Regions from separate parts of the Vibrio coralinecrosis genome, predicted to be linked through region 2. Evidence: predicted binding sites of a transcription regulator. Region 2 holds the regulator's gene; the other holds the start of a gene.
What was found. Region 2 encodes MetJ, which represses methionine synthesis genes. Its sites were predicted from a motif close to TTAGACNTNTANANGTCTAA; they were not measured.
Positions count from the first base shown of each region.

Region 1: the regulator MetJ is predicted to act here: its motif matches at 1,815-1,834, upstream of metK (methionine adenosyltransferase).

Region 1 covers NZ_CP024627.1:426,703-431,137, reverse strand. Annotated here, with positions in the region: gene tkt (transketolase) at 1-1,593, opposite strand, end outside; gene metK (methionine adenosyltransferase) at 1,916-3,070, shown strand; gene CTT30_RS02030 (DUF2189 domain-containing protein) at 3,347-4,141, shown strand; gene CTT30_RS02025 (SprT family zinc-dependent metalloprotease) at 4,209-4,435, shown strand, end outside.
Region 2 covers NZ_CP024627.1:209,136-213,570, forward strand. Annotated here, with positions in the region: gene metL (bifunctional aspartate kinase/homoserine dehydrogenase II) at 1-340, opposite strand, end outside; gene CTT30_RS00980 (O-succinylhomoserine (thiol)-lyase) at 337-1,506, opposite strand; gene metJ (met regulon transcriptional regulator MetJ) at 1,728-2,048, shown strand; gene CTT30_RS00990 (malic enzyme-like NAD(P)-binding protein) at 2,135-3,412, opposite strand; gene rpmE (50S ribosomal protein L31) at 3,663-3,881, opposite strand; gene priA (primosomal protein N') at 4,172-4,435, shown strand, end outside.

The DNA of each region.
Region 1 (4,435 bases), 220 kb from region 2:
CTCTTCGTTACGCTCTTGCTGTGCAAGGTTTTGACGAGAGAAGATTAGCGATGTTGGACCGTCTTTACGCTCGATTGCCAGTTTCCAAGCGACTGCCGATTCCACTTGGTCACATGGACGCCATGTGCTCATGTTTGGTGTTAGACGTAGAGAAGCCATTTGCTCAACTGGTTGGTGAGTTGGACCATCTTCGCCAAGACCGATAGAGTCATGCGTGTATACTTGGATGTTCTGAACTTTCATCAGAGCTGCCATACGCATTGCGTTACGCGCGTATTCCATGAACATTAGGAACGTTGCACCGTATGGTACGAAACCACCGTGTAAAGCAATACCGTTCATGATAGCCGTCATACCGAATTCACGAACACCGTAGTGGATGTAGTTACCAGACGCGTCTTCAGCTGATACCGACTTCGAACCAGACCACATGGTTAGGTTAGAAGGTGCAAGGTCAGCAGAGCCGCCTAGGAATTCAGGTAGCATAGCACCGAACGCTTCTAGTGCATTTTGAGATGCTTTACGTGATGCAATGTTTGCAGGATTTGCTTGAAGGTCAGCAATGATTTGTGTTGCTTTCTCTTCCCACTGTGCTGGTAGTTCACCGTTCAGGCGACGCTTAAGCTCTGCGGCTTCTGCTGGGTACGCAGCTGCGTACGCGTCAAACTTCGCATTCCACACCGCTTCTTTCGCTGCGCCCGCTTCTTTTGCATCCCACTGTGCATATACGTCTGCTGGGATTTCAAACGGACCGTGCTCCCAACCTAACTCTTTACGTGTCGCTGCTATTTCTTCAGCACCTAAAGGTGCACCGTGACAGTCATGAGAACCAGACTTGTTAGGTGAACCAAAACCGATGATGGTCTTAGTACAGATTAGAGTAGGGCGCGGGTCAGCTTTCGCTGCAACAATAGCCGCATTGATCGCTTCTGGATCGTGACCGTCTACTGCAGGGATTACGTGCCAACCGTAAGCTTCAAAACGCTTAGGTGTGTCGTCAGAGAACCAACCTTCAACGTGACCATCGATAGAAATGCCGTTGTCATCCCAGAAAGCGATCAGTTTACCCAGACCTAGTGTACCTGCTAGCGAACATGCTTCGTGAGAGATACCTTCCATCAGACAGCCGTCACCCATGAAGGCATAAGTGAAGTGGTCAACGATGTCGTGACCTTCTTTGTTAAACTGTGCTGCTAGAGTCTTCTCAGCTAGCGCCATACCCACAGCGTTCGTGATACCTTGACCTAGAGGACCTGTGGTTGTTTCGATACCCGGTGCGTAACCGTACTCAGGGTGACCCGGAGTCTTGGAGTGCAGTTGACGGAAGTTCTTTAGATCATCGATGGATAGCTCGTAACCCGCAAGGTGAAGCAGAGAGTAAATCAGCATAGAGCCGTGGCCGTTTGAAAGCACAAAGCGGTCGCGGTCAGACCACTCTGGGTTAGCTGGATTGTGGTTTAGGTGGTCACGCCAAAGAACTTCAGCGATATCCGCCATCCCCATAGGTGCGCCTGGGTGGCCAGAGTTGGCTTGTTGTACGCCGTCCATGCTAAGAGCACGGATTGCATTTGCTAGATGTTTACGGGAAGACATGTCTGCTCCTGAATGCGTTAAGCGAAAAACTAATTTTGGTGGGCGATTATTCTCTCAAAGGCGCCTGAGCTCTGCAAACGTTTTACAGTCTGAATACAGGGGATTTCCGCCTATTTTCCACCATTCCTATCAAAGTTATTAATATTTAACTCTTTAGAAGCAAACGTTTGGATATGTATTAAATTAAAAAAGAGCTTGTAATTCAAACAATGAAAATTAGAATAGACGTCTAGATGTAGATACACCTACAATTATTAATATTATTCAATGTCAGTGATTAAACACATTCACTGACTCTAAACCAAATTAAAGTGGAGCTAACATGGCTAAGCACCTGTTTACTTCTGAGTCGGTATCAGAAGGCCATCCAGATAAAATTGCAGATCAGATTTCTGATGCAGTCCTTGATGCGATTCTTGAACAAGACCCAAAAGCCCGTGTTGCGTGTGAAACATACGTGAAAACAGGCATGGTAATGGTCGGTGGTGAGATCACCACCTCAGCATGGGTAGACATCGAAGAGCTTACTCGCCAAACTGTGCGTGAAATTGGTTATGTAAACTCTGAAATGGGTTTTGATGCCGATTCTTGTGCGGTACTGAACACCATCGGTAAACAGTCTCCAGATATCAACCAAGGGGTTGATAAAGCGGATCCAAAAGAGCAAGGTGCGGGTGACCAGGGCATCATGTTTGGCTACGCGACGAACGAGACCGACGTGCTAATGCCAGCTCCAATTACGTACTCTCACCTACTTGTTCAAAAACAAGCGGAAGTGCGTAAAAACGGCACACTTCCTTGGCTACGTCCTGATGCAAAATCTCAGGTAACCTTCCAATACGACCAAGGTAAGATCGTTGGTATTGATGCTGTTGTTCTTTCGACTCAGCATTGTGATTCAATCTCTACTCCAGACCTGCGTGAAGCTGTTATGGAAGAGATCATTAAGCCAGTTCTACCATCAGAGTGGCTAAACAAAGACACTAACTTCTTCATCAACCCAACTGGCCGTTTTGTTATCGGTGGCCCAATGGGTGACTGTGGTCTGACTGGTCGTAAGATCATCGTTGATACTTACGGTGGTGCTGCTCGTCATGGTGGCGGTGCCTTCTCTGGTAAGGATCCATCAAAAGTTGACCGCTCTGCGGCTTACGCTGCACGTTACGTTGCGAAAAACATCGTTGCGGCTGGCCTTGCTGACCGTTGTGAGATTCAGCTTTCTTACGCAATCGGCGTCGCTGATCCAACGTCTATCATGGTGGAAACATTTGGTACTGAAAAAGTATCTCAAGACATCATTGTTGAAGCGGTACGCCAGCACTTCGATCTTCGCCCATACGGCCTACAAGAAATGCTGAACCTACTTCAACCAATCTACAAGAAAACAGCGGCATACGGCCACTTTGGTCGTGAAGAGTTCCCATGGGAAGCGACTGATAAAGCTGCACTTCTACGCGACTTCGCTGGCCTTAAGTAATTTAAATCACCGCACTAATTTGCTATTCAAGGGCTTCTGGGGAACCAGAAGCCCTTTGTTTTTGTGCGCAAAAATCAAACAACAAATTTGTATTTTTTTGTCATGGGGTCAATAGTTAACAATATGTTAAAAGAGCAAACTTAAAGCTAAGTGAGTTTCTTCTAACAAGTCAAACAGATGCGCAGCTTACCCAGCAGTCGCAAAGCCGAGCATCGAGTTCCATGTCACCTTGAAATAACGGGTGGCCTATGACCGAGAATCGATCAAGGAGGATGTATGCCTCGTACGGTGAATCCACAAGACTTCAACGAGAAACGCAAGGAAGTCCCAGATAACGAATACGCACGTACTATCCCGTGCAATCAGCTCAGCATATCGGCCCCGTTTCATTGGCTATCACTAGGGCTACACGATTTTGTTCGCATGCCACTGATCAGTGCCTTTTACGGTTTGTGTTTTATGGCAGCAGCGATTGGTATTGTTTTATTAGTTCAATGGCAAGGCACACACTTAGTCGTGATGCCTAGTTTGGTCGTTTATATGTTAATTGGTCCTTTCTTAGCTCTAGGACTCTATGACGCTAGTTGGGAAAGAGAAAAAGGCCATAACGCTAGCTTGATTCACTCCATGAAAGCCATTGGACGCAATTCTTCATCACAATGGGCGTTTGCTGTGATGCTCGCCGTGTGTATGATTTTCTGGATGCGTATTGCCGCGCTGCTTCATGCGCTTTACCCGTCCGTTCAAGGTGCTCCATTAACCGATTTCCTACCCTTCCTTATTATCGGCTCTCTGGTCGGCATGGTACTGGCAGCAATTGTGTTTAGTATTTCAGCCTTCTCCATTCCTCTGATGATGGAACGACGAGTTGATATGATGACAGCTGTGTTCACCAGCTTTAACGCGGTCAAGTCAAACATTCCTGCAATGATCGTATGGGCCGGCGTGATCTGTGGCGGTATACTAATTGGCTTTGCGACTTACGGAATCGGCATGTTATTTACGATGCCTATTCTTGGCTACGGTACTTGGCACGCCTATCATGAAACCATCAAGAAAAAGCACCATTAGCACCAACTTCTAATCCAGTATATGATTCGCTCCTTCAAAGTAAGGGGCGAATTTTTTCGAATAATTGATGGATAAAGAACTCAGCTATCGCACACAACAAATCGTCGCTCATTGTATCACCCAAGCCCAGAGTGCTTTTCAGCGTTCATTCTCTTTCCCTTCTATCAGCTACAAACTACGGGGGAAAGCCGCAGGCAAAGCCTACCTCCAGCTCAATGAAATTCGTCTCAATCCAACTTTATTTATCGAAAACCAGCAAGCCTTTTTCGATGAAGTGATTCCGCATGAAGTCGC
Region 2 (4,435 bases):
GCTCGGCGCTAGTTAACGGAGCTGTTAGCTCACCCAGTGTACTGAATTCATCGTTGAGTGTTGCGATCAACTGTTGTTGAGTCTCTCCTTGGAGTAGTTCCTCAACCAGCTGGGTTTGAAACTGACGCAACGTTTGCAATGCCTCATGCGCGAGGCGGCCATCTTTGCTTAATGCGTCGAGAAATTCGATCAAACGGTTGGTGGTTTTACCCGCAGCAGAGACAACAATCAAATCTTCTTTGTCTGAATACTCTTTGAGTATGTTGACGACGCGGCGGTAACATTCTGGATCCGCAAGGCTACTGCCGCCAAATTTATGCAATTGACGTTGCTGACTCATGACAACGCCTCCTTGGTTTTATGAAATGCCTGCTCAAGGTCTGCAATCAGGTCGTCAGCGTCTTCTAGACCAACTGAAAGGCGTAGTAATTGTTGGGACACACCAGCTTCAGCTAGTGCCGCTTCTCCCATTGCTCGGTGTGTCATCGACGCTGGGTGGCAAATCAGGCTTTCTACGCCGCCAAGTGATTCAGCGAGTGAGAAGAGTTCTAGCTGACCAACAAAGTGTTTGAGCTGCTCAAAGCTGCCTGCAAACTCAAAGCTAAGCATGGAGCCAAATCCAGACTGCTGCTTTTTCGCAATCTCATGACCAGGGTGATCCGGCAAGCTAGGGTGATAGATATTACCTACCAGAGACTGAGACTGTAGGTAATTGAGAATGTGCGCTGAGCTTTCTTCATGTACTTTCATGCGTGCGCCCAAGGTGCGAATACCGCGTAATGTCATGTAGCTATCGAATGGTGTGCCTGTTGCGCCGATACAGTTGCCCCACCAAGCAAGATCTTCAGCATGCTGCTCAGTTTTAGTGATCACCACGCCACCGATGACATCAGAATGACCATTAATGTACTTGGTTGTCGAGTGAATGACGAAGTCAGCGCCGAGTTCGAGAGGCTTTTGGAACACAGGTGTCAAAAAGGTATTGTCGACGCCGACCAGTGCACCAACCTGACGGGCTTTTTCACATACCGCGGCAATGTCGACTACGCGGACCAAAGGGTTAGACGGTGTTTCTAACAGAATCAGTTTAGGTTTTTTTGCAATAGCCTCGTCCAAGGCTTTTTGATCGGACTGATCGACAAACTGGACCTTGAAATCACCTTTTTGAGCGCGGGTATTAAACAAACGGTACGTACCGCCGTAGCAATCGTGTGGTGCGACGATCAGATCATCTGGGCCAAGAAATGCAGAGACCCATAAGTTCAATGCAGAGGTTCCACAGTTGGTTACTACCGCACCTTTACCAGACTCCAGCTCATACAGAGCTTTTTCTAACAAGCCACGGTTTGGGTTACCCGAGCGAGTGTAGTCATATTTTGGCACTTCGCCAAAGGCGGGAAAACCGTAGTTAGTCGAGAGGTAAATAGGTGGCACAACGGCGTGATGCTGAGTGTCTGACTCGATACCAGTACGTACCGCGATTGTGGCTGGTTTACGGGCGCTCATAAGTGTTTCCTTTCGAACTGTAGTGACTTGGCTGGAGATTACACTATACCTGTTTGCCGGATGTTAGATATATGTTATTCCAATCGTATGTCTCTTCACTTTACTTCTCATTTTTAAAGACGTCAACACTTCTAGACGTCTATATGTCTTTGCTTGTGGCCATAAATCCCGCTAAAATTACGCTTTCTAATTTTATACATAATGAATCATAAAGGTGCGCAATGGCAGATTGGAACGGCGAATACATTAGTCCGTATGCTGAACATGGAAAGAAAAGTGAACAAGTAAAGAAGATTACGGTTTCTATTCCATTGAAAGTATTGAAGGTTTTAACTGATGAGCGAACCCGTCGTCAGATTAATAACCTGCGCCATGCGACCAACAGTGAACTGCTTTGTGAAGCGTTTTTGCATGCTTATACAGGCCAGCCACTACCTACTGATGAAGATTTACGTAAAGATCGCCCAGATGATATTCCCGCGGAAGTGAAAAAACTCATGACTGAGATGGGGATTGAATTCGAAGCGTATGATGAAGAGTAATCACCAGCTGCACACCTTATTTTTATTTCGCTAAATACAAAAAAACCGCTGAATATTCAGCGGTTTTTTGTTTCAGAGAGAAACGCTTACGCTTCCATGTAATTCTCTGGCATCTCAATACGAGCTACACCTGATTCCACTGCCGCTAGAGCAACCGCTTTTGCAACACGCGGTAATAGGCGGGAGTCCATTGGCTTAGGAATAATGTAGTCAGGGCCAAATTCCAGCTTATCCACACCTGCGGCTTTCAGTACTTCCGCTGGAACTTCTTCTTTCGCCAGTTCACGAATGGCGTCCACCGCAGCGAGTTTCATTTCATCGTTGATTTCGCTAGCACGAACATCGAGAGCACCGCGGAAGATGAATGGGAAGCACAACACGTTGTTTACTTGGTTCGGGTAGTCGCTGCGACCTGTACCCATGATTAAATCATCACGGACTTCATGTGCCAGCTCTGGCTTGATTTCCGGATCTGGGTTTGAACACGCAAAGACAACAGGTTTGTCAGCCATCAGTTTGAGAGCTTCAGGAGCGAGCAAGTTCGGGCCAGATACGCCTAAGAACAGGTCTGCGCCTTCAATAACATCTTCCAGCGTACGCTTGTCAGTGTTATTCGCAAATAGCTGCTTGTATTCGTTGAGATCATCACGGCGAGTGTGGATAACGCCTTTGCGGTCAAGCATGTAGATTTTCTCGCGCATCGCACCACATTTGATCAGTAGCTCCATACAAGCTACTGCAGCAGCGCCTGCGCCAAGACAGACAATCGTCGCGTCTTCTAGCTTTTTGCCTTGCAGTTCAATTGCGTTAAGCATCCCGGCTGCGGTTACGATCGCTGTACCGTGTTGGTCATCGTGAAAAACCGGCACATCACAGCGCTCGATTAATTGCTTTTCAATTTCAAAACAATCTGGGGCTTTAATGTCTTCAAGGTTGATACCGCCAAACGTATCGGCAATGTTGGCAACCGTATCGACAAATTCTTCGATTGTGCGGTGTTTGACTTCAATGTCGATAGAGTCCAAACCTGCAAAGCGTTTGAACAAAAGAGCTTTACCTTCCATGACTGGCTTTGATGCCAGTGGACCTAAGTTACCAAGACCAAGAATTGCTGTTCCGTTAGAGATAACCGCCACCATGTTACCTTTAGAGGTGTACTTGTAGACATTATCTGCATTCTGTGCAATTTCACGTACAGGCTCAGCCACGCCTGGGCTGTACGCTAACGCCAGATCACCTGCCGTTTCGGCTGGTGTTGTCAGCTCCACCGAAATTTTACCTGCTGTTGGGTAAGCATGGTAATCCAGCGCTTGCTGACGGAATTGTTCTTCAGGGGATAGTTCTTGGCGATTGTCATCGGACATAGGTGTAGGTACTCGTTAATAATAATTAGGATAGGGGAAATCCATTCTAGAGTAACTAAGTCAAGCTGCCTAGGTCAGAATGCGAGCTAAAGCAATAAAATGTGCTAAATCACTGGAGATAAGACCAGATGGGTAGAGATATGGCTAGCGAATATCAAACAGTGGAAGAGATTATTCTGAATGGGTTGGGGCAAAAGCAGATAACAAAAAAGGACGCCGTAGCGTCCTTTTCTCTTCATCTAAAAAGAAATTATTTCTTAGAAGAAAGAGCACCGAAACGCTTGTTGAAGCGATCTACACGGCCGCCAGTATCAACGATACGCTGCTTACCAGTGTAGAATGGGTGACATTTGTCACATACGTCTAGGTGGATTGACTCTTTAGTTAGAGTTGAGTTGAACTCGAAAGAGTTACCGCAAGAACAAGTTGCTTTAACTGCTTTGTATTCTGGGTGGATACCAGCTTTCATGGGAGAACCTCTGTAATAGGCCGTGTCGCTATCCGATTCTAAGCCGGACACCACACGTAGTTAATAAAATGTCACTTTGGATACCGCTGCTCAAAAGCAAGCCATATCACTAAGGCGCGATATAGTAATGAATACGTTCTCTGGGATCAACCGATTTACCAATAAAGTTGCTACTTTTTTCGCCTATGAGGTTGAATCATCGCAGAACTGAAGTTCATGATGTCGTTGCTTCCCCGTTTAGCGCTTTTCCCTTAGACTAATTGGGTACCTTTGATTGTATTTAAGCTTATATGCGACCGACGATTGCCCGAGTAGCCTTGCCTGTACCGCTCGACAAACAATTTGACTATCAGATCCCCGCTCACCTATTCCCTGTTATTGGTGGACGTGTGTCTGTGCCTTTTGGCCCCCAGACTTTGGTGGGGGTGGTGACTGCGCTTGTTAATCAATCAGAATTTAGCATTGATAAACTCAAACCGCTGAAACAGGTGTTGGACTCTCAGCCTGTCTGGCCAGATAGCCTCTATGAGTTGCTGCAGTGGTGTAGCCAGTTC